DNA from 3 places in the Aquisalimonas sp. APHAB1-3 genome. Region 2 is predicted to be linked to each of the others. Evidence: predicted binding sites of a transcription regulator. Region 2 holds the regulator's gene; each other region holds the start of a gene.
What was found. Region 2 encodes sigma-54, which starts transcription at its own class of promoters, with help from an activator protein. Its sites were predicted from a motif close to TGGCANGNTNCNTGCTT; they were not measured.

Region 1: ACNSTU_RS17080 (PEP-CTERM sorting domain-containing protein) is a predicted target of sigma-54. The motif match lies at 2,370-2,386, and genes of this name have one in related genera.
Region 3: ACNSTU_RS05960 (DUF4168 domain-containing protein) is a predicted target of sigma-54. The motif match lies at 3,288-3,304, and genes of this name have one in related genera.

What each region holds. Positions count from the first base shown of each region.
Region 1 covers NZ_JBLWFT010000021.1:21,197-28,716, forward strand. The annotation lists gene ispB (octaprenyl diphosphate synthase) at 1-946, shown strand, start outside; tRNA gene ACNSTU_RS17070 (tRNA-Pro) at 966-1,042, shown strand; gene ACNSTU_RS17075 (alpha/beta fold hydrolase) at 1,307-2,128, shown strand; gene ACNSTU_RS17080 (PEP-CTERM sorting domain-containing protein) at 2,486-3,139, shown strand; gene ACNSTU_RS17085 (hypothetical protein) at 3,273-3,797, shown strand; gene ACNSTU_RS17090 (hypothetical protein) at 3,816-4,022, opposite strand; gene ACNSTU_RS17095 (DUF2231 domain-containing protein) at 4,099-4,638, opposite strand; gene ACNSTU_RS17100 (hypothetical protein) at 4,692-5,237, opposite strand; gene ACNSTU_RS17105 (hypothetical protein) at 5,240-6,463, opposite strand; gene ACNSTU_RS17110 (multicopper oxidase family protein) at 6,475-7,520, opposite strand, start outside.
Region 2 covers NZ_JBLWFT010000009.1:25,627-33,146, forward strand. The annotation lists gene ACNSTU_RS13015 (PTS sugar transporter subunit IIA) at 1-25, opposite strand, end outside; gene rapZ (RNase adapter RapZ) at 22-891, opposite strand; gene ACNSTU_RS13025 (hypothetical protein) at 888-1,391, opposite strand; gene ptsN (PTS IIA-like nitrogen regulatory protein PtsN) at 1,388-1,861, opposite strand; gene hpf (ribosome hibernation-promoting factor, HPF/YfiA family) at 1,940-2,278, opposite strand; gene ACNSTU_RS13040 (RNA polymerase factor sigma-54) at 2,327-3,907, opposite strand; gene lptB (LPS export ABC transporter ATP-binding protein) at 4,061-4,786, opposite strand; gene lptA (lipopolysaccharide transport periplasmic protein LptA) at 4,783-5,337, opposite strand; gene lptC (LPS export ABC transporter periplasmic protein LptC) at 5,321-5,896, opposite strand; gene ACNSTU_RS13060 (KdsC family phosphatase) at 5,883-6,443, opposite strand; gene ACNSTU_RS13065 (KpsF/GutQ family sugar-phosphate isomerase) at 6,443-7,447, opposite strand; gene ACNSTU_RS13070 (sodium:calcium antiporter) at 7,496-7,520, opposite strand, start outside.
Region 3 covers NZ_JBLWFT010000002.1:155,384-162,903, reverse strand. The annotation lists gene ACNSTU_RS05975 (DUF938 domain-containing protein) at 1-205, shown strand, start outside; gene ACNSTU_RS05970 (sigma-54-dependent transcriptional regulator) at 219-1,631, opposite strand; gene ACNSTU_RS05965 (ATP-binding protein) at 1,624-3,153, opposite strand; gene ACNSTU_RS05960 (DUF4168 domain-containing protein) at 3,348-3,758, shown strand; gene fabA (bifunctional 3-hydroxydecanoyl-ACP dehydratase/trans-2-decenoyl-ACP isomerase) at 3,971-4,513, shown strand; gene fabB (beta-ketoacyl-ACP synthase I) at 4,648-5,868, shown strand; gene ACNSTU_RS05945 (YbhB/YbcL family Raf kinase inhibitor-like protein) at 5,968-6,597, opposite strand; gene cyoE (heme o synthase) at 6,712-7,520, opposite strand, start outside.

The DNA.
Region 1 (7,520 bases), on a different contig from region 2:
GCTGATCGCGGAGGACATGTCGGCGGTCGACCGGCTCATTCAGGACCGGTTGAGCTCGGATGTGGTCCTGATCAACCAGCTTGGCGCCTACATCATCAACAGCGGGGGCAAGCGTCTGCGCCCGCTCCAGGTGCTGCTCTCCGCGCGCGCGTGCGGTTATGAAGGTGAAGCTCACCGTGAGTTGGCCGCTGTCGTGGAGTTCATCCACACCGCCACTCTGCTGCACGACGACGTCGTGGACTCATCATCCCGGCGCCGGGGCAAGGCAACGGCCAACGAGCTCTGGGGCAACCAGGCCAGCGTCCTGGTCGGCGACTTCCTCTACTCGCGCGCGTTCGAGATGATGGTGGGTGTCGGCCGCATGCCGGTCATGGAGATCATGGCGCGCACCACCAACACCATCGCCGAGGGCGAGGTGATGCAGTTGCTCAACGTCAACGAGCCCGACACCACCGAAGAGAACTATCTCCGGGTGATCTACTGCAAGACGGCCACGCTGTTCGAGGCGGCGGCGCAACTGGGCGGCGTGCTCGCCGATCAGCCTGAACGGGTGTGTCAGGGCCTGGCCGAGTACGGCCGCCAGCTCGGCACCGCGTTCCAGCTAGTGGACGACGCACTGGATTACACCGGCGACGCCGACGCCACGGGCAAGAATATCGGCGACGACCTGGCAGAAGGCAAGCCGACCATGCCGCTCATCCACGCCATGCGACACGGTTCGGCGGAGCAGGCGGCAGTGATCCGCAAGGCAATCGAGCAGGGCGGGCGCGACGATATCGACGCGATTCTCGAAGCGATTGAAACGACCGGCGCGATCACCTATACTCGCGCCCTCGCTGAACAGGCAGTGGACAAGGCCATCGCCAGCCTCGGGTGTCTGCCCGAGTCGCCCTACCGGCGGTCGATGGAATCCCTGGCGAAGTTCAGCGTCGAGCGCGAGTACTGACGCGCCGGCCACACAATATCGGGGTGTAGCTCAGTCTGGTAGAGCACTGCCTTCGGGAGGCAGGGGTCGTAGGTTCAAATCCTGCCACCCCGACCATACAAATCAACGACTTCCCGACGTCGTTGGCTGAAAACCCTTCGTTTCACAGACCTATGCAGGGCGTTTGCAGGTCTGGGAGGCGAAGGGTTTTTTCGTTTGAGGAAACAGCCCCCCGGGAATACCGCTTCGGCCGCACGCAGCGTTCTTGACAAAATAGCACGCCCGTCCTATCTATAGATTAGAGATAGCACGGTCGTTCTATTTTTATGTCACGCCGATCGACCCGCGAGACGCGGGCTGCCGCCGCCCCGGAGGTGCCTCATGAAATGCCTCACTTCGCCCCAGTGTATCGATGTCTCTTTCGAAACCTACGGATTCGGGCCGCCGCTGGTCCTTGTCCATGGCTCCTTCAGCGATCACGTCAGCAACTGGGAGCTGGTCCGGCCCCTGCTGCAGCAACAATTCACCGTCTACACGCTGGCACGGCGCGGGCGTGGCGAGACCACAGCGACTCACGGCCATGGCGTTGAAGACGAAGCCATGGACGTGGCGGCGCTGATCAGGTCCATTGGTGAGCCGGTGTTTCTGCTCGGACACTCTTATGGCGCTCATGTCGCCCTGGCGGCCGCGCTGAGAATTCCGCACGCGATACGCAAGCTGGTTCTGTATGAACCGCCGTCACCGGACATCCACGATCAGGCAACACTGCAACAACTGGAGGACATCGCCACCACAGGTGACTGGGATGGTTTCGCGGCAACGTTCTTCGGGGGCAGCCTGTCCGTTCCCGAAGAAGAGCTCCGGGAACTCAGGGAATCCCCGTTCTGGCCGAGCATCGTCGCAGACGCCGAAGCGTCGCTGCAGGATATCCGCGCCTTGAGCAGGTATCGGTATCAGACCGCCGACTTGCGGGCAGTATCTGCGCCCGTACTGCTCCAGATCGGTACGCAGAGCCCGCGGGGTCTGTTCGCCACGGACAGCCTGGCCACCGCCCTGCAAGACGTCCGCGTTGATCCGCTACCCGGGCAGGCACACGAGGGCATGAACACGGCGCCGGCGCTATACGCCGATGCAGTCATCCGGTTTCTCACGGCTCCGGACACCCTGGAGGACACGCACCCGGCGTGGGTCGGCAGGGCGTAAGAACAGGGAGACTCCGAGTCCGTCTACTTTACACTCGCGCTGTCCCGGGCCACGGCCACGCCGCGGCCCGCAGACCGCATCCACACACGTCGCCCGAACCCGCCCACCTGAAACCCATCCCTTCGAGGAACATCACACGTGTCAGTCCGCCTTACACCTACTTGTCGACTCCAGGCTCCATGAGGCAGGCGATGTCGCTGGATGCAGCCAACACGGCCAATCGGTCTCGATTGTTTCAGACTGGCACGCTGATTGCTAAGCATGGCTCCTGAGGGCGTACGACTGACGAACGCCCGCCCAGCGCACCGGGACCGGTCCATGACCCAAGCCGGTAAGCCTCGTCACAGGTGAATCGCCATGCACGTTAGGACTACATCACTGTCACTTCTGGCCGCCGCGCCAGTGCTCGGTTTCACGCTCTGGAGCGCCCAGGCCGGCGCCAGTGTGATCAACTGTAATACGCTGGATCCGGACATCTCGGATCGTGTCACGCCGAGTACGGGGTGCCAGATCCTGGAGCCGATTGGGGGCAACACCAACGACAGCCTCAGCGTCATCAACGACAATCAGTTCTTCGGTTTCAACGACTGGCTGTTCGATGGCAAGTGGGAGGCCCCGCAGGGTGGCGGCCCTCTTTTCAACGACCCGGATGACCCGTCCGCATTCATTGACGTCGATGGCGATGAAGTCGGGGGAGAATGGAGCCTGGCACTTCCCGATTTCTGGGATAACAACAGCGAGCTGATGTTCATCTTCAAGGATGGCGCATTCACCAATCTGGTGGGCTACCTGATCGAGACCAACGCCACGGGCGGAACCTATCAGACGCCCTTTACGTTCCCGCCGTTCGAGCACCAGGGCCAGGGCGTCGAGCAGACGGACATCTCGCATATCAGCGTCTATTACCGCGCCAACGGGGTTCACATCAGCGAACCGGGGGTTCTCGCCCTCTTCGGCCTCGGGTTGATAGGGCTGGCGTGGTCGGCTCGACGCCGCTCACACAATGTGTGAACAGCAGATGACGGCATGGAAGCCTCCCCCAGGGTGAGGCTTCCTGCTTGCTCCGATTCGCCGCTCGGGCCAACCGGACCTCCCCCGGATTCTCGGCTTGATCACCGGTCAGCTTTGACGGAGCACCAGGCGGATGTCAGCGACCATCGAGACGCTCTCACACCTGGCGATCATCATCGGTGTCGGGTTCGCGGCGGCTGGATTATTCCTTCGTCGCAGAGAAATCTTCATACCCGCGCTCGCCAAGCAGCGCATGGAACACGTCGAGAACGTAAGAAACCTGGCTGAAGAGGTCGCCAGCGAGAGCTACCTGGCTTTCTCGCTCGGGGAGCTGGTCGACCAGTGGCACAAGCCCCTGTCCGAGATCCAAAGGGAGGACCCCGCCCTATGGGAGGCTGCAAAGCAGGTTCAGGCAAAATCGGTCAGGCTCTACCGCTTGTGCAAAAACGAGAAGCACTACCTGTGGCCTGCATGGATTGATCCCGCCCTGGTTCGCGAACTCGCGGGCGTCCTGGAGACGACCCAGCCGTTTACGCCTTCCGCCTTCGGAAAGAAGGCAGCAAAACAGAAAGAGTTCATGGAGGGCATGGAACGAATCGTCGGCCTGCTCGACGACAGCTTGCGGCGTCAAGCCGATCGCTGGCTCCCCAGAACATGACCACGGTGTGAGCCACGCTCACCTGAACGTGCGGTGCGCCGGCCACTGGGAAAACGCCAGGAAATAGAGAAAGACGAGATTCACGAGAGGAATCAGGATCAACAGGCTCAGGCCACCCGGGTAACCCGCCTTGCGGCAGATCCGCCAGAACGGGACGACGACAATGGCCGCCACGATCAGCATCCAGACCAGGTGGAGTCCAACCATTCCTTCGAGCATCGTCATTGCTGCATCTCCCGGCACGCAAGGTCATCAATGGCATTAGTGGCAGTGTGGTCCATGATACTCGATCCGGACATCCTCAATGGGAGTGCTCGCCGTTGCCGTCGTCACCGTGACCGGCATCGTCCTCATGGCCGTGGTCATCACCGTTGTGTGTGTGCCCGTCCGTGTCTGGCAGGGACTGCACGCCAACGCCGTGGCCGTAGACCAGTTCACCGCCGTAATGCCCGGCAACGATCAACGGTGCGGCGGCGATGGCGGCCGCCAGGACGAACGCACCGCCCTCGCGCTGGTTCCGGAGCCAGTAGCGCACCGCCCAGATGGCCAGCAGCCCGAACGCGGCCGACGCGATCAGTGCCCAGTTGCGATGGGTGGTCATGACGGCGTGGGAGGCCGCGTCGTGGGGCACGGTGTTGTAGGCGTACCAGCCGCTGAGCAGCGTCCCGATGGTGAACAGAACGCCCACGGCGAGATTGACCCGCGCAGCAATGCGGACCGTACGGCCGAACGCCCCGGGCGGGCTGAAATGGGCAACGATGTAGAGCAGCACGGCGACGAAGAACAGCGCCACCGTGAAGTGAACGAAAATCGGGTGCCAGTTGGGCAGTGACTGCAGCATTGCTTCCTCCTTGGGCCCGGCCACCCCGAGGGGCGGCCGGGCTGACGGGCGCCTCAGTGATCGTGATGGTCGTGGTCGCCGTGGTCATCATGATCGTCGTGATCATCACGGTCGGCTTCCACGGTCTCGCCACAGGATTCCCGGGTCTGCCGGTCCACCATCACGTGTGACGTCTCCAGCAAAGCATCACAGCGGGTGTCCGCACCCACGCGGTCGGCCTGAACGTACATGTGACCAAATTGTGGGACCGGCAGCATTTCGTGGCGTTCATCCGCAGCATAGGGCTCCGGGTTGTCACGCTCCAGATAGGACCAGGCGCCCTCGCCTTCCTCGGCGCCGTGATCATGGGCGTGATCATCATGGTCGTCGTGATGATGATCGCGGTGGTCTCCGTGGTCTCCGAGGTCTCCGTGGTCGCCGTGGTCGCCGTGGTCGCCGTGGTCGCCGTGGTCGCCGTGGTCCCCGTGGTCCCCGTGGTCCCCGTGATCGCCGTGATCGCCGTGATCGCCGTGGTCCCCGTGGTCGTTCTCCGCCAAGGCCAGCGGTGAGGCCGCCAGGGCCAGGGCGAACAGCAGTGTTGTCAATAGATTCCGGTTCATGGTCAGTGTCCTCCGAAACTCGGACCCGGCAGCAGCATGTCGTGCTCCAGGTGGATGATGTCGTCGCGCCGACCGACCGACTGGTTGAAGGTGTGGTCGAACTGCATGCTGACGCCGAACTGCACCGTGGTTTCGTGCTCAAGGCCAACGCCGCGACGCAGGTCACCCTCGTAGCGCTCGTGGGCCACCTGGGCAACCGCGTCGATGCCGTTGCCAAGGCGCCAGGCGAAGCTGGGAGCCACTGCGTAGCGGCGGGCATTGTCGAAATCACCGTAGTCCTGCCCTGCCACGGTCAGCGCCGCCTGCCAGCGCTGCTGCAGGTAGGGTCGGTGACGATAGCGCAGGGAGGCCACGGCGGACGTGGCATCGCTGCGCGCCCGCTGGAGGCCACTCTCGAGCGAATCGTATTCCTCGCCCTGGCTCCACATGAGCTGGGTGTCCAGGTGCAGGAGCCGCTCCGGGTGGCCGCTGATGTTGAACCCCGCCCCGAGCTGGACCGTGACCAGATCGCCATCGTCGAGGTCGGGGTCATCCGACTCATCGAACGGCTGCACGTCCACGGACAGGCCCGCGAAGGTCAGTCCCCGGTCGGTATCCATGGTTTCCGGCACCCGGTAGTGCAAGCCCAGCGAGCCGCTGTTGAAGCTGCCGTAGCGCGGGTTGTCGGGCTCGCCCTCAGGCCGCGCCAGCGCGGCGGCGGTGACACCGACATACGGCGTGAACCACCAGTCGGCCGCCACCTGCTCGCCGTAGAGGTTGAGCGTGTCGCTGTCACCGTCCAGGCGGGCGTTGGGCACGTGGGTATAGGCGAGCAGATCGTCATCCCGCACCGTGGGGAAGCGCACCAGACTGTTGGGCAACCCGGTACGCCCGGCACGCGCCTCCCACTGACGTCCGCCCACGCCGGCGTAGGCCTGGTGCAGGAAGACACTCTCGTTCATTTCGGTATCGCCCAGGGCCTTGAAGCCGAACGCGCCGAAACCGTAGTAGTTGTCGTCGTGCAGGTGCTTGGCGAAACCGAGCAGCAGGCTGGAGTCATCGATGTTGACGCCTTCCTCGGAGGTGGCGCCTTCGTCCACACGCTGGAGCTGCTCGAAATCCACGGTGGCCAGGCCACGCCCGCCGATCACGATCTCCGGCGGCACGTGCGGGTCGATCTCGAACGCACTGGCCGGCAACGCCACCGTGAGGAGCGCGCCGGTCATCATCAGGGCATGCTGTTTCATGCGGCACCTCCTCACTGGTTGATGGTGGTGGACGGCACGTAGGGCGGATCGCCCATATCCTCGTACTCGAGCATGGTGATCATGCCCCCCGGGTAGATGCCGTTGTTGCGGCTGTGGATCTCCTTGTGGTCGTGGAAATCCCAGAACCCCGGGTTGTCGCCGTAGACGATGATGTCCACGGTCTTGCCCGGCGTCACCGGCACCGTGTTAAGTTTGATGGGATACGGCAGCGGGTTGCCGTCCTCGGCCACTTTCCAGAACTGGTGCCCGTGCAGGTGCATGTGGTGGTCCGAGATCCCGCCATTGATGAGCCGGATGCGGATGTACTCCCCCTGGCGAATGCGCAGGTGGCCGTGCTCCCCCACCGTGGAGGGGTAGGACTTGCCGTTGATGGCGAAGAAGTTGGGCGTGATGGTGCCGCCGGGCGCGTTGCCGCGTGTGTACGGCGGCCGCCAGCCCTCCTCGATGGCCTTGACGAAGTCGTCGTAGCGCTTGAAGAAGCCGTGGGTGGCCGCCGACAGCCGCCCGTCGCGCATGAGCTTGTTGACCTGCCCCATGCCTTCGAGCACCTCGTTGATGTGCTCCCGGGTGAATTCGAGATCGAAGCTCTCCAGCATCAGCACGTAGTCCCGCTCGTAGGGGAACTGCTCGCGGATGGGGTCATTGGGGGAGTCGATGATGAACGCCCCGTGCAGGGCGGACATCATGTGCAGCGGCGTACCCCAGTGGCAGTGGTAGAAGCGCGTGCCGTGGGGGCGGGCCTGGAAGCGGTAGGTGAATGTCTCCCCCGGGTGCACCGGGTCGTGGGACATCATGGGCACGCCATCCATGGTGTAGATGAGATCCACCCCGTGCCAGTGGATGGTGTGCATCTCCTCGGTGTTGTTGGTGACGTTCACCTCGATCCAGTCGTTCTCCTGCACCCGGAACACCGGCCCGGGCACCTGCTCGTTGAAGGCAAACGCCGGAAACTTCACCCCGGGGAGGAGTTCGTGCTCGATCAGGTCGAACGTCATGTCGAACACCCGGTAGTCCACGTCATCGGGCGCCCCGGGGA
Region 2 (7,520 bases):
TAACCAGCAGGATGCCGACGCTCATGACAGCTCCCGGTGTCTCACGCTGACGTCCTGGGTCCCGTCCCGGAAGTGTGTCGCCAGCCGGTCGCTCAGGTAGACGGAGCGGTGTTGCCCGCCGGTGCAGCCGATGGCCACTGTCAGGTAGCTGCGGTTCTCGCGCTTGAAGGCGGGAATCCAGCGCTCCAGGTAGTCGCGGATGTCCGCGAACATCGTCTCCACCTCGCCGTGGGACGACAGGTACCCCGCCACCGCGGCGTCCAGCCCCGTCAGCGGGCGCAGATGCGGCTCCCAGTGCGGGTTGGGGAGCACGCGCACGTCGAACACGAAATCCGCATCACTGGGAACACCGTGCTTGAAGCCGAACGACTGGAACAGCAGCGACAGTTGCCGGGAGTGGCCGATGAGCCGCTCGCGCACGAGCTCCCGCAGCTGGTGCAGCGTAGTCGCCGTGGTGTCGATGACCAGATCCGCGCGCGACTGGATGGGCACCAGCAGCCGGCGCTCCCGGTCGATGGCGTCGGCCAACGGGATGTCGCCGGTACTCAGGGGATGCCGGCGGCGGGTCTCCGAGAACCGCTTGATCAGTGTGTCGTCGTCGGCGGTGAGGAACAGGATCTCCGGGCGGATCCCGGTGACGGTCTCCAGCTCGGCGAGTATGCCGGAGAACGCCTCGAGGTCCGTCATGCGGTTGCGGGCGTCGACGCCGACGGCATAGTGATTGGCCGTGCCCGGTTCCAGGCTGGTGATGTGCTCGCCGAAGGACGACAGCATGGTCACGGGCAGGTTGTCGATGCAGTAGCAGCCGCTGTCTTCCAGTGTATGGAGCGCCACAGTTTTGCCGGAACCGGACAACCCGCTGACGATAATCAGGCGGGTGTGTTCGCTCATACCGTACCTCCTGTCAGTTGATCGCCAGCGTGTAGCCGGGCGACGACTTCGACCAGCAATGCCAGTGGACGTTCCGGAGATACGGGCAGTGTGATGCGTGGTACGGTCCGGCCGAGGAGCAGGGTGTCGTCGACGGTGGGTGCCAGCCGCGGCCAGTCGGCCCACGACCGGGGCGACGTCAGCCGGATCACCCGGTCCACGGGCGCGCGCTCCGCCACGGTGTGGCTGCCGAACAGGGTGGTGACAGGCTGGGGGCCGAGGCCGCGGATTTCCAGCCAGCCCGCCAGTGCAGAGGGAGCCCGGCCATACAGCACCCCGTCTTCCACGGACAGGGTGACGGCATCGTCGGCGATCAGCCGGTGTCCGCGCTCCAGCAGTCGCAATGCCGTGTCACTCTTGCCGGTACCGCTTTCGCCTGTGATGAGGAGCCCGCAGCCATTCACGCTGACCAGCACCCCGGGAACGGTGGTGCCCGTGTCACCGGTCACGCGATCACTCATGTGCTCCCCTGGGTGGCCTCCCAGTCCCTGAGCAGCTCATAGACGGCATCGGCATCGCGGGCGTCGCGGAGCCTACGGCACAGGGGCTGGTCGCTGAACATTTCGGCGAGCCGGGCGAGAATCTGGAGGTGTTCGTCGGTGAAGTGCTCGGGTACAACCAAGGCGAACAGGAGATCGACGGGTTCGTTGTCGAAGGCGTCGAAATCGATGGCCTCGCTGGTGCGGATGAAGGCGGCGGTGGCCGAGTCATTGCCGTCCATGCGGGCGTGGGGCAAGGCGACGCCGTGACCGAGCCCGGTACTGCCGAGTTTCTCGCGGCTGATCAGCTTGTCGAAGATGGCGTTGGCCGGCAGGGCGGAGTCGGAGTCGGCCACCATATCGCTGAGGAGTTCCAGGCCCCGCTTCTTGCTGGTCACCTGGATGTCGCAGGCGATGCGCTCCGGTGTGATTAGGTCGGCAATCTTGATCATGCTTGTCCACGCAGGGTCGTGTCTGCGGATTCGGAAGTCGGCGGCGGTCCCTCGCTGGCGACCGCCGCTCCGCGCTGTTCAGTCCTCGTCACCCTCTCCCTGGGCCTTGGCCTGGGCGCCTTCGTTGCGCCGGTGGTCAGTGACCTTCTCCTTGTGCTTCTTCACCTGCCGGTCGAGCTTGTCGATCAGTCCGTCGATGGCAGCATACATGTCTTCGGCGCTGGCATCAGCGTAGAGCTTGGCGCCGCTGAGCAGCATGGTGGCCTCCGCCTTCTGACGCAGCTTCTCCACCGTCAGAATCACGTGGACGTTCACCACGTTGTCGAAGTGGCGCTCCAGCTTGTCCATCTTGGAATGCACGTAGTCGCGCAGTGCTTCAGTGAGATCCACATGGTGCCCGGTGATGTCGATCTGCATAGAGACTCCTCCCGAATGAGAGCCGGAAACGGCGAACCCCTTGTTGCCTCAGGCAATCCTTTTTCGTTCGTTCGACGAGGCAATGGACATGGATTCACGATACTTTGCCACTGTCCTTCGCGCCACATCGATTCCTTCATTTTTCAGGATTTCGGCCAGTTTGCTGTCACTGAGGGGCTTGCGGGCGTCCTCTTCGGCGATCAGCCGGCGAATCCGGGCGCGGATAGAGGTCGCCGAGCACTCCTGTCCATCCACGGTATGCACGTGGCTGGAGAAGAAGTACTTGAACTCGAACGTGCCGCGCGGCGTGTACATGTACTTCTGCGTGGTGATCCGGGAGATGGTGGACTCGTGCATCTCCACCTCTTCCGCCACCTCGCGCAGCACCAGCGGCTTCATGGCTTCCTCGCCCTGCTCCAGGAATTCCTGCTGGTGATTGACGATGCAGGTCGCGACCTTAAGGAGAGTCTCGTTGCGGCTCTTCAGGCTCTTGATGAACCAGCGCGCCTCCTGCAGATGCTGACGCATGGTGGCATTGTCGTTGCCCTGGTCGCCGCGCCGGACCAGGCCCGCGTAGTAACTGTTGACGCGGATCTTCGGTGACGCCTCGGGGTTGAGCTCCACCCGCCAGGCACCGCGCTCCTTGCGCACATAGACGTCGGGGACCACGTACTCGGCTGTGGGCGTGCCGATCTGGGAGCCGGGCCGAGGGTCCAGGGTGCGGACCAACTCCAGCACCTGGCCGAACTCTTCCTGGGTGACCTTGAGCTTGCGGGTGAGAGGCCCGAGCTGGCGGCTGCCGAGGAGGTCCAGGTGCTTGTCCACCAGCAGACGCGCTTCGGCGAGCCAGGGGGTGTCGTCCGGGAACTGTTCCAGCTGCACCAGCAGTGCTTCGCGCGGGTCCAGGGAGGCCACGCCCAGGGGGTCGAACCGCTGGATCAGGTGGCGGACGGCCTCCACCTCGTCAGGTTCGACCGGTTCGTCGCCGTCGGTCACCGATTCGCAGATCTCGTCCACGGTGACGCCGAGGTAGCCGTCGTCGCGCACGCCGTCGATGATGGCCTCGGCGATGGCCATGTCGCGCTCACTGAAATGGGAGAGTTGTGCCTGCCACAACAGGTGGTCATGCAGGCCGCCGCCATCGCCGGCGGTGCGATTCTCCCACGCCTCGCGCTGCTCATCGTCCCCGCCGGGGGCGCTGTATGCGGTGCTGCCGTCGTAGATGTCGTTCCAGTCGGAGTCCAGGGGCAGGTCGTCTGGGATGTCGCTCTGGTCGCTGGCTGACTTGTCTTCGGCGCCGTCGTGATCGTCCACCGTGTCGGCCACGTCCGGCGCGGTGTCGGTGTCCGTGGTGTCGCTGCCGGCGGACTCGCCGTCGCTGGTCGCGGCTTCCCCGTCGTGCTGCTCGGAGCCGGCGTCGTTACCGTCATCGCTGCGGTCGGTTTCGGTGACCGCCTCGTCGCCCTCGTCAAGCTCGTCGGCGGGCTCCAGCATCAGGTTGGAATCCAGCGCCTGCTGGATTTCCGTGCGCAGCTCCAGGGTCGACAGCTGCAGCAGCTTGATGGCCTGCTGGAGCTGCGGCGTCATGGTGAGCTGCTGACCGAGACGTAGCTGCAGCGACTGTTTCATTGGCGATGCCTCTCTCCTGCCGCCCCTCGGGCCGCGGGTCAGGCCAGGCCTGCATACGAGTGGGTTGATAACCCTATCGTAACTGACTCTGTCGCTGGTTAGAACATTGGCCCGATACTTGCGTGGGCTGAGCGAAAGTGCTACGGAGCGTGGTCACAGGCGGAAGTGTTCACCCAGGTACACCTCGCGGACCTGCCTGTTCGCCAGGACTTCCTCCGAACTGCCGCGAGCGATGACCTCGCCCTGGGCAAGGATGTAGGCGCGCTGGCAGATGCCGAGCGTCTCGCGCACGTTGTGGTCGGTGATCAGCACGCCGATCTCCCGGTCCGCCAGGTGGCGGATGATTTCCTGGATATCGAGCACGGAGATCGGGTCGACGCCGGCAAAGGGCTCGTCCAGCAGGATGAACTGCGGGTTGGCGGCCAGTGCCCGGGCGATCTCGACACGCCGGCGTTCGCCGCCGGAGAGACTGATGCCGTTCTGGTCGTGGAGGTGGCCGACGTTGAATTCGTCCAGCAGCTCCCGGGCGCGCTCCCGGCGCTGCTTGCGATTCAGTTCGGGGCGGGTCTCGAGGATGGCCAGCAGGTTGTCCATTACGGTGAGCTTGCGGAAGATCGATGCTTCCTGGGGCAGATACCCGACGCCGCGGCGGGCACGTATGTGCATGGGCAGGTCGGTGATGTCGTTGCCGTCCAGCTCGATGCGCCCGCCGTCGGCCTGTACCAGGCCGACCACCATGTAGAAGCATGTGGTCTTGCCTGCGCCGTTGGGGCCGAGCAGCCCGACCACCTCGCCGCTGGAGACTTCCAGTGATGCGCCGTGGACGACGGTCTTGCGGCGGTAGGTCTTCACCAGGTTCTCGGTGCGCAGCAGGCTCACTCGTCGTCTCCGTTGTCCTCGTCGTCGGGGAACAGCCGGATCTGCACGCGACGTCCGGTCTCGGGCTCACCCCGTGCATGCACCAGGTCGGCAACCACTTCATACTCGATGCGCTCGCCGGTGAACGTGTTCCGCCCCTGGGTCAGCCGCGCGCCCTCCAGCAGGATGACCCGTTCGGGCCCGGTGGCGTAGTACTCCATGCGCGGCGCTTCGGCCTCGATGGCGCGGCGGTCATCGCCACCGCGCTGGTTGTAGACGGCGGGTTCACCTTCCACCACCACATGGTCCAGGGCCTGGTTGCCACCGTCATCTTCCCGCAGGTGGACGGTCATGCGGTCCCCGGTAATGCGCCTCGGGCCGCGGGTGAGCACCACGTTGCCGGTGTACACGCTGACGCCGCGGGCGTTGTCGATCTCGGCGTTGTCCGCGTCCAGGTCGATGGGCTCGGCCTGGGCGCTGCCAATGCCGAGCAGGAACAGCAGGGCCGCAAGGAGCAGTGCCGGCCGCGTCTGTCTCCTGTTGCGGGCTGCAGGGTTACTCGGGTACGTCATAACGACCTCTCACCTCGGACAGCAGTTCCACCAGTTCCCGGTCGAGATACGCGCGCACGCCGACACCCTCGATACGCGCGCCATCGCGCCAGTAGACGGCATGACGGTCCGTTTCCGCGTACCGGCGCTCGGGTTCCAGGTGAACCTCGCTGGTATCCACGTTGGCGGGCAGGTTGTCGCTGCCGCCGGCGCGCCGAATCTCCACCTCACCCTGAAGGTGGACGTTCTCGACGTTGTTCGTGGCCCGGCCACGTTCCGCGCGCAGATGCCACGGTTCGCCGGACTCGACGAAGTAGGTGATCTCCGGGCGGTCCATCAGCCAGAGGTCCCGGCCCTGGAAGTGTTCCATGCGCGGCGAGACGACCTGGTAGGTCGGTGTGCCCTCGTCACTGGTGGCATGCATGGTAAACGTTTCCATGAAGTAGTCCGGTCGCTGTTCGGCGTCCTCCGGATCCACCTCCAGTGGCTCGTGGGTATCCTCGTCGAGGACCCACCAGCCCACCGCGACCAGCAGGATCACGGCGACGATGCGGAACGTCCAGCGCTTATCCGGAAGCATAATCCGAGATCATCCCGTCCAGCGCGCCGCGCGCCGCCAGCAACAGCTCGGCCATCTCGCGGACCGCGCCGTGGCCGCCGCCCCGGCGTGTCACGTAATGGGCGGTCGCCTGGACCGCCGGATGAGCGTTGGCTACGGCGAATGCCAGGCCGGCGCGGCGCAGCACCCCCAGGTCGATTAGGTCGTCTCCGGCGAATGCGGCCTGGGCGGGCGGCAGCCCGGTGCGCTCCAGCAGTGACGCCCACGCCGCGGGCTTGTCGTGTTGGCCGAAGTAAGTGAAGCCAATCCCCAGATCGTCCGCGCGACGCTGCAGCGGTGCGGACTGGCGGGCGCTGATGATGGCGGTGTGAATGCCCGCACGCTCCAACAGGCGCAGGCCGAGGCCATCCATGATGTTGAAGGCTTTGAGGGTCTCGCCCTCGGCGCCGTAGTAGACGGTGCCGTCCGTGAGCACCCCGTCCACATCCAGGGCGAGCAGGCGGATGCCCGCGGCGCGCTCTCGCAGGGCATCATCCAGTTCTGGTGCCAGGGAGGGAGGAGCCATCATCAGACCACCCCCGCGCGCAACAGGTCGTGCATGTTCAGTGCGCCGACCACGCGGTCTTCGTTATCGAGAACGATGACCGCGTTGATCTTGTGCTCTTCCATGGTCTGGAGTGCCTCGGCGGCAAGGCTGCCAGCTTGGATGGTCTTGCACTGGCGGGTCATCACGTCGGCAACGGCCGTCTGGTGCAGGTCGATGCCCTGGTCCAGGCTGCGGCGCAGGTCGCCGTCGGTGAATATGCCCACCAGCCGCTGACTGTCGTCCATGACGGTGGTCATGCCCAGCCCCTTGCGGCTGACTTCCACCAGCGCGTCGCGAACCGATGCCGTGGGCGGCACCTGTGGCACGCCGTCGTCCTTGTGCATGATGTCGTCGATGAGCAGCAGCAGGCGTCGTCCCAGCTTGCCGCCGGGGTGGGAGCGGGCGAAGTCCTCACGGGTGAAGCCGCGCGCTTCCAGCAGCGAGACCGCCAGCGCGTCCCCCATGGCCAGGGCTGCGGTGGTGCTCGATGTGGGCGCCAGATTCAGGGGGCAGGCTTCCTGCTCCACGCCCACGTGAATGTTCACCGATGCCGCCTGCGCCAGGGTGGACTGCGGCTTGCCGGTCATGGTGATCAGCGGCACCCCGAGGCGCTTGATCAGCGGCAGGATGGTAATGATCTCGTCCGTCTCGCCGGAGTTCGACAATGCCAGCACCACGTCCCGCGGCGTGATCATGCCGAGGTCGCCGTGGCTGGCCTCGCCGGGGTGGACGAAGAACGCCGGTGACCCGGTGCTCGCCAGGGTGGCGGCGAGCTTGCCGGCGATATGCCCGGACTTGCCCATGCCCAGGACGACGATGCGCCCCTCGCAGCCGAGCATGTAGTGGCAGGCGCGGACGAAGTTGCCGTTGACCCGCGGCAGCAGATCGGCAATCGCCGCTGCCTCCGTTTCCAGAACCGCGCGGCCGAGCGCCTGCAGGCGCTCGTCCGTGACCTGGCTGGTCACCTGGTCCGTGTTTGCATTCATCGCGTGTGAGGCTCCGTCTTCAATCTTCGTAGTATGCCTTTGCGCAGGTCACCATAGATAGAGTGCCCCCTGG
Region 3 (7,520 bases), on a different contig from region 2:
GTTGTACGGTCCGTTTGCCTATGGCGGCGAACACACGGCGCCCAGCAACGCCCGCTTCCACGTCACGCTGCAGCAGCAGGATCCGCAGAGCGGCATCCGCGACATGGACGACCTGCTGCCGCTTGCCGGGCGCCACAGGCTCCGGCTGACCGAGGACGTCGCCATGCCCGCAAACAACCGCACCCTGGTGTGGACGCGGGACTGACCAACAGGCGTGCTCAGCCGTTGATGCGCTGGTCGCTCTCTTCGTCCAGCCGCCGGTACAGGGTGCGCCGGCTCACGTTCAGCAGGGCCGCGGCGCGCCGCTTGTTGCCCCCCACCTGCTCCAGCACGTAGGTGATGTAGCGACGCTCGAGTTCGTCCAGCGTGGGCAGGATGGGGCCGTCGAGAAACTGCTCCATGGCGGTGTCCAGACCAGCCTTGTCCACCTGCGGCCGCTGCTGATCCTGCATGCGGCTGGGCAGGTGCTCCACGTCCACCTGGTTGCCGTGACAGAACGTCACCGCCCGCTCGATGGCGTTCTCCAGCTCACGCACGTTACCGGGGAAGCCGTACTGCTTCAGGCAGTTCATGGCCGCCGGCGTAAAGCCCTGGACGTCCTTCTCCAGCTGAACCGCGAAACGCTCCAGGAAGCGGGCGGCGAGCAGTTCCATGTCGTCCTCCCGCTCGCGCAGAGGTGGCACGCGCAGGGTAAACGTCTCCAGCCGGTAGAACAGGTCCTCGCGAAAGTCTCCCGACTCGATCAGCTCTTCCAGGTTGCGATTGGTGGCAGCGACGATGCGCACGTCCACGGTGTGCTCCTTGTTGGCGCCCACCGGGCGGATCACGCCGTCCTGCAGCACCCGCAGCAGCTTGGCCTGCAGTGCCATGGGCATCTCGCCCATCTCGTCCAGGAACAGGGTGCCGCCATCGGCCTGATCGAACAGGCCCTTGTGGGCCCGGGATGCGCCGGTGAACGCACCGGCCTCGTGGCCGAAGAACTCGCTCTCCAGCAACTCCGCCGGCACACCGGCGCAGTTCACCGCCTGGAAGGCCGCACCCGCGCGGCTGCTTTCGGCGTGGATGGCGCGGGCGACGAGCTCTTTGCCGGTCCCGCTCTCACCGGCCACAAGCACCGGGCCAGCGGCGCGGGCGAGCTGGCGAATCTGGTCGAACATGACCTGCATGACACGGCCACGCCCGATCATGCCATGAAAGCTGTCCTGCTCGATCAGCTCCCGGAACCGCTGTACTTCGCCGCGCAGTCGCCGAGTCTCCAGCAGGCGGTTCACCGAGAGCATGAAATGCTCCAGGTCCAGCGGTTTGGTCAGGAACTCGTCGGCGCCATGCTTGAGTGCTTCGACAGCCTGGGAAATGGTGCCGAACGCGGTGATGATCAGAAACGCCGGGCGGGCGTGCAGATTACGCACCTCCTGCAGCAGCGCCATGCCGTCCATGCCCGGCAACCGCAGGTCACTGATGACCACGTCGGGGCTGGCGTGCTGGAGCTGCTTGAGCGCCCGCTCCGCCGAGTCCACGGCGTCCACCTCCATGCCGGCATCTTCCAGTTCGTCCCGCAGAAGTTCGCGCAGACCCGGGTCGTCTTCCACCAGCAGGATCTGCTCCGCCTGTTTCGCCGCCTTGTTACTCATGGTCGCTTCCTTTGATCTGTTCGCTCTCTGGCCGCGCCTCGCGGGAGAGCGTCAGGGTGAACCGGGCGCCCTCGTCGGGGCTGACGCCCACCGCGATGGTGCCGCCATGTTCCGTGATGATGCCGTGGACGACGGCCAGCCCCAGCCCGGTCCCGTCACCCACAGCCTTGGTCGTGAAAAAGGGCTCGAACAGGCGTGGCCGTATCTCCTCGGGAATGCCCGGGCCATTGTCGTCGATGGTGAGCGTCACCGGATCGGCGTTGTCCCAGTCGACGGTGATCTGTCTGGCACCGGCCTGCAGGGCATTGCGCATGAGGTTCACCAGCACCTGTTCAATACGCACGGGATCCACATACAGTTCCGGCCCCGGGGTTTCGCCCCGCACCACGACCGCTGCCCCGTGCTCGCGCAGGCGGTCCTCCAGGGAGGCAAGCGAGGCGCCCACCAGGTCACCGAGCCGGCTCCAGCGGAACTGCCGACTGGACGTACGGGCGAATTCCAGCAGCTGCCGCACGATGTGCTCCATGCGCGTCACCTCGGCACGGATCTGCTCCAGCGAGCGCTCCTGGCGTGAATCGGCGTCGGCGTGGCGCAGCGCCCGTTGTGCCTTGCCATCGATAACGCTCAACGGCGTCCCCAGCTCGTGGGCCACGCCGGCGGCCAGACGGCCTATCGCCGCCAGCTTCTCGGCGTGACGGAGCTCGTCTTCCAGCCGCGTCTGCTCGGAGCGCCGCCGGGCGATCTCCTGTTCCGCCTCTTCCATGCTGTTAAGCATGGTGTTGAATGCCGTACTCAGGGAGCGGACTTCCTTGGGACCTTCCGCCGACGCCCGATGCTCCCGCTCGCCCGCCTCGATCCGCGACATGCTGCCGGCAAGACTTGCAAGATGCCTGCCTATGGCGCCGCGGTGACCAACCAGCAACAGCAGGCTGATCGCCAGCCCCGCAGCCCCCATGAAGGCGAACGCCTGCAGCCGCATGCGGCCAATGTCGTCACGAAAGTCGCTGCCGCGTCGGGTCACCTGCAGCAGCCCACTGATCCGGCCACTGCTGTCCGTCAGTGGCTCGAAGTAAGAGTAGACCTCCTGGCCCTGGATCTGCTCGTAATCGCCGCTGCGTTCACCGTCCGCCGCGCGCTCAGCCAGCTCACGGCTCTCCGGCGTCGGGTTGACTGCGCCCACTGCCGCAACCAGGTCACCCTGCTCGTCGTACACGTACGCGCCGTACACCCGCCCGATACGGAATACCGATTCGAGCGCCTGACGGACGCTGGCGTCCTCTCCCTTCTCCAGGCTGTCGCTGATGGGCAGGCGAATGGCCCGGGCCACCAGCTCCACGTCTTCCTTCATCCGCGTTTCGATGGCCTGCTCCATAGTGCGCAGACCGACGACAGTGACCAGGCTCATGGCGATCAGCAGCGGCAGAAGGACGCGCAGGATCAATGCCCAGCGCAGGCTGTAGCCATGATTCCAGAGGCTGTGAAGGCGCGTGATGGCGCGGCTCAACTTTGTCGCATGTGTCATATGTATACACTATGTGTCACGATGAGGGGTCGCAAGATGGCCTGCAGGAATCCGCCGGGTCCCCGGCCAGCCCGGCGCTCATGACGCGGCCTGACAGGCGATGCAGCGCCGCCTCCCTGGGTGAACCACCCTCCTGGCACGACGCCTGCATCAGTTGGGCCACAAGTCAGTTCAATCGTTCGAGGTTCAAAGTGATGAAAAAGCGTAACAGCATTCGGTTTATGATCCCGCTGATGTCCGGCCTGTTGCTCATGCCGGCCATGTCCGCCCTTGCAATGGACGGCGACGACGCTCAGGCAGAGACCTACGAGCAGGAGCCTGACGGCATGGCCGAGCAGCAGGATTTCGACGACGAGACCCTTGAACGGTTCGCGGACGCCTATGTGGAAGTCGGCGAGATTCATCGTGAGTACTCGGAACGGCTTCAGGGCGCCGAGCAGACCGAAGACGCGCAGCAGCTCCAGCAGGAGGCCAATGACGAAATGGTCGAAGCGATCCAGGAGAGTGGTCTTGAAGTGCAAGAGTACTCCGCGGTCGCAGCGGCGCTGGAGCGCGACCCGGAGATGCGCGAGGAGGTCGTCGGCATGATCGAGGACCGTCAGTAATGCCGGAATCGGCCGCTGGCCGATGAGTCAGATGTTTTCAAGTGGTTGCCCTCCACGCTTGCCCCGTGTTCTTCACGGGGTTTTTTTTGGATAGGCGCCGGAGATGCCAGACTGTCGATCAGTACTCGATCCCGTCTGGCGTATCCCTTACACTTTGCCTTTATCCACGAATACGGCGCGGGCGGACTCCGTGTGCGCCATCCGAGGACCAAATGGCAACGAATCCGCATTACCTGAAGAACGATTCCAGTTTCGCCTACGACGACCTCATCCGCTGCGCGGAAGGGCGCCTGTTCGGCCCGGGCAACCCGCAACTGCCCAAGCCCAACATGCTGATGCTGGATCGCATCGTTCACATCGACGACACCTCCGGGGCTTACGGTAAGGGCCACATCCACGCCGAGCTGGATATCCACCCGGGCCTGTGGTTCTTCGACTGCCATTTTCAGGACGATCCGGTCATGCCCGGCTGTCTCGGCCTGGATGCCATGTGGCAACTGGTGGGGTTTTTCCTCGGCTGGAAAGGCGGGCTTGGCCGCGGCCGTGCGCTGGGGTCCGGGGAAGTGAAGTTTTTCGGTCAGGTGTTGCCTGACGCCAAGCTTGTGACCTATAAGATCGACATGAAACGGGTCATCATGCGCAAACTCACCATGGGCATCGCGGACGCCGAGATGCTGGTGGACAACAAGCCCATCTATAGTGCCACCGACCTCCGCGTGGGGCTGTTCCAGTCGCCGGAGGCGATGGAAGGCTGACATCATGTGGCGGTCCTGTCAGTGGATGCCGGCACCGCGGTGCGGGATCGCGAGAGCAGGGCACCCTCAGACGTCTCATCCCGTGCACTCTGCGAGCACGCTCGCGGCCTGGGCGTAGCGAGGAGCAAATCAGTATGAAACGTGTGGTAATTACAGGTCTTGGCATTGTCTCCTGCCTGGGGAACGACAAGGAATCCGTCACGGCGAGCCTCCGGGAGGGCCGATCCGGTATCCGTTACCGGGACGCCTACGAGGAGATGGGCTTGCGCAGCCGCGTCGCCGGGGTCGTCGATCTGGACCTGGAGGAGCACGTCGACCGCAAGGCACGCCGTTTCATGGGTGACGCCGCTGGCTACGCCTACGTGGCCATGCAGCAGGCCATTGAGGACGCCGGACTGTCTCCGGACCAGGTCTCCAACCCGCGCACGGGCCTGGTGGCCGGTTCGGGAGGCGGGTCCACCGAGAACGTGGTCAAGGCCACCGACATCCTGCGTGAGCGCGGTGTGAAGCGCGTCGGCCCCTACATGGTTCCCAAGGTCATGGGCAGCACCGTATCCGCCTGCCTGGCGACCCCGTTCCGGATCAAGGGGCTGAATTACTCCATCACTTCGGCCTGCGCAACCAGCGCCCACTGCATCGGCACTGCCATGGAACAGATCCAGCTCGGCAAGCAGGACATCGTTTTCGCCGGTGGCGGCGAGGAAGAGCACTGGAGCATGACCATGCTCTTCGACGCCATGGGCGCGCTGTCATCCAAGCGGAATGATACGCCGGAGACCGCCTCGCGCGCCTACGACGCTGACCGCGACGGATTCGTCATCGCGGGCGGCGGTGGCATGCTGGTGGTGGAAGAGCTGGAGCACGCCCTGGCGCGGGGCGCGACCATCTATGCCGAGCTCACCGGGTACGGTGCCACCTCCGACGGCTACGACATGGTCGCTCCGTCCGGGGAAGGGGCCACCCGCTGCATGCAGCAGGCGCTCGCCACCCACGAGGGTGCAGTGGATTACATCAATGCCCACGGCACCAGTACGCCTGCCGGCGATATCACGGAGCTTGGAGCGGTGCGCGATGCCTTCGGTGATGCCATGCCGAAGATCAGCTCCACGAAGTCGCTCACGGGGCATTCCCTCGGCGCTGCCGGTGCGCAGGAGGCCATCTACAGCTTGCTGATGATGCGTGACGACTTCATTGCGGCCTCGGCGAACATCGATACGCTCGACCCCGAAGCCGAGGGCGCGCCGGTGGTGCGCGAACGGGTGGACAACGCCGGCCTGCAGGCCGTGATGTCCAACAGCTTCGGCTTCGGCGGGACTAATAGCTCGCTGATCTTCAAGCGGTACGGCAGCTCCTGACGCGACTCCCGGGGCGCACCGGCACCAGCATCAAGAAGAGGGCGGACCCGCAAGCGGGTCCGCCCTCTTCAGTTCACGGACGCAGTAAACCGGCGCCGACTACCCTTTAACCTTCGGATTCAGGGTGTACGTGCCGGTGATGGCGGCACGGTCCAGCACGTGGCCACTGAGGGCCTGCCGGACATCCTGCCCCGTAAACTTGCCGTCCACCGGGCAGCGCTCCAGATCCGTCGCGTAGAGGGTGAAGACGTAATGATGGAGCAGCGCATCGTTCCATGGCGGACAGGGGCCATCGTAGCCGAAGTACTCCCCCGCCATGTCCGGATTGCCGGCAAGAAAATTGGTGAAGTCGTTCAGGCCGTGACGTAAGCCGTCAGGAGCTTCAGGACCACTCTTGCCCGTCGGCGTCACCTCGCGGGAGAACGCGCCTTCCTCCAGCTCCAGGGTCGTGGGCGGAATGTCCACCAGCACCCAGTGGAAGAAGTCGACCCGTGGCAGATCGGCCGGCACTTCCCGGTCTTCCTTGTTGACGTCGTCGGCTTCGCTCGGGACGTCCGGATCATGGCAGAGCAGGACCAGGGAGCGCGTGCCCTCCGGCACGCCGGACCAGGCCAGATGGGGGCTGTAATTGTTTCCGAAACGCATGTGCGTCTGGGGGTCGGGCACCCCGAACGCATTCCGCTCGGGAACGGGCTGTCCTTCCGTCAGACTGTGGCTTGTCAGCTTCATGAATGCTCCCCTTCCTTCTGTGCAGGTTCCGATGGACGATCATCCATGGTCACCATTGTAGACATGCCTGCCGGGGGAGTGTGAACCGCAATGACACCGCGGCCCGCCGGTGACTCAGGCGGGCAGCACGCGCGCAAGCAACGGCAGGTAGTGGTCAAGCAGGAGCAGGCCGAACAGCCCCATGAGATACGTGATCGAATAGGTGAACGCACGCATGGGCAGCGTGTCGTCATCGGACACCCACATGGCGACGGCGTAGTAGAGAAACCCCGCGTTGAGGGCCATTACGCCGACCAGGTACAGCAGGCCGCTCATTTCCATGGCGAACGGCAAGAGGCTGGCCGCCACCAGCAGCACCGTGTAGAGCAGGATCTGCACCTCTGTGAACCGCACACCGTGGGTCACGGGCAGCATCGGGATGTCGACCTTGGCATAGTCCTCGCGACGGTGGATGGCCAGCGCCCAGAAGTGTGGCGGGGTCCAGATGAAGATGATCAGAAACAGCAGCAGCGCATGCGGGTCGATGGTGCCGGTAACCGCCACCCAACCCAGCACCGGAGGTGCGGCACCGGCGGCGCCGCCGATGACGATGTTCTGGGGCGTGGCACGCTTGAGGAAAAGCGTGTAGACGAACGCGTACCCCATGAGCGACAGCGCCGTCAGCAGAGTCGTCATGGGGTTGACCAGCCAGTACAGCGTGCCGAGGCCGACGACGCCCAGCCCCGTGGCGAATGCAATGGCCCGCCCCGTGGGCATCGCCCCCTGGGGCAGGGGCCGGCCGCGGGTGCGCGCCATGGCGGCATCCGCCTTTTCGTCGACGACCTGGTTGATGGCGGCCGCTGATGCACTGCTCAGGCCGATCCCGATGCTGCCGAAGATCAGAGCATCCCAGGGGACTTCCGCAGGAGGCGCGGCGAGCACCA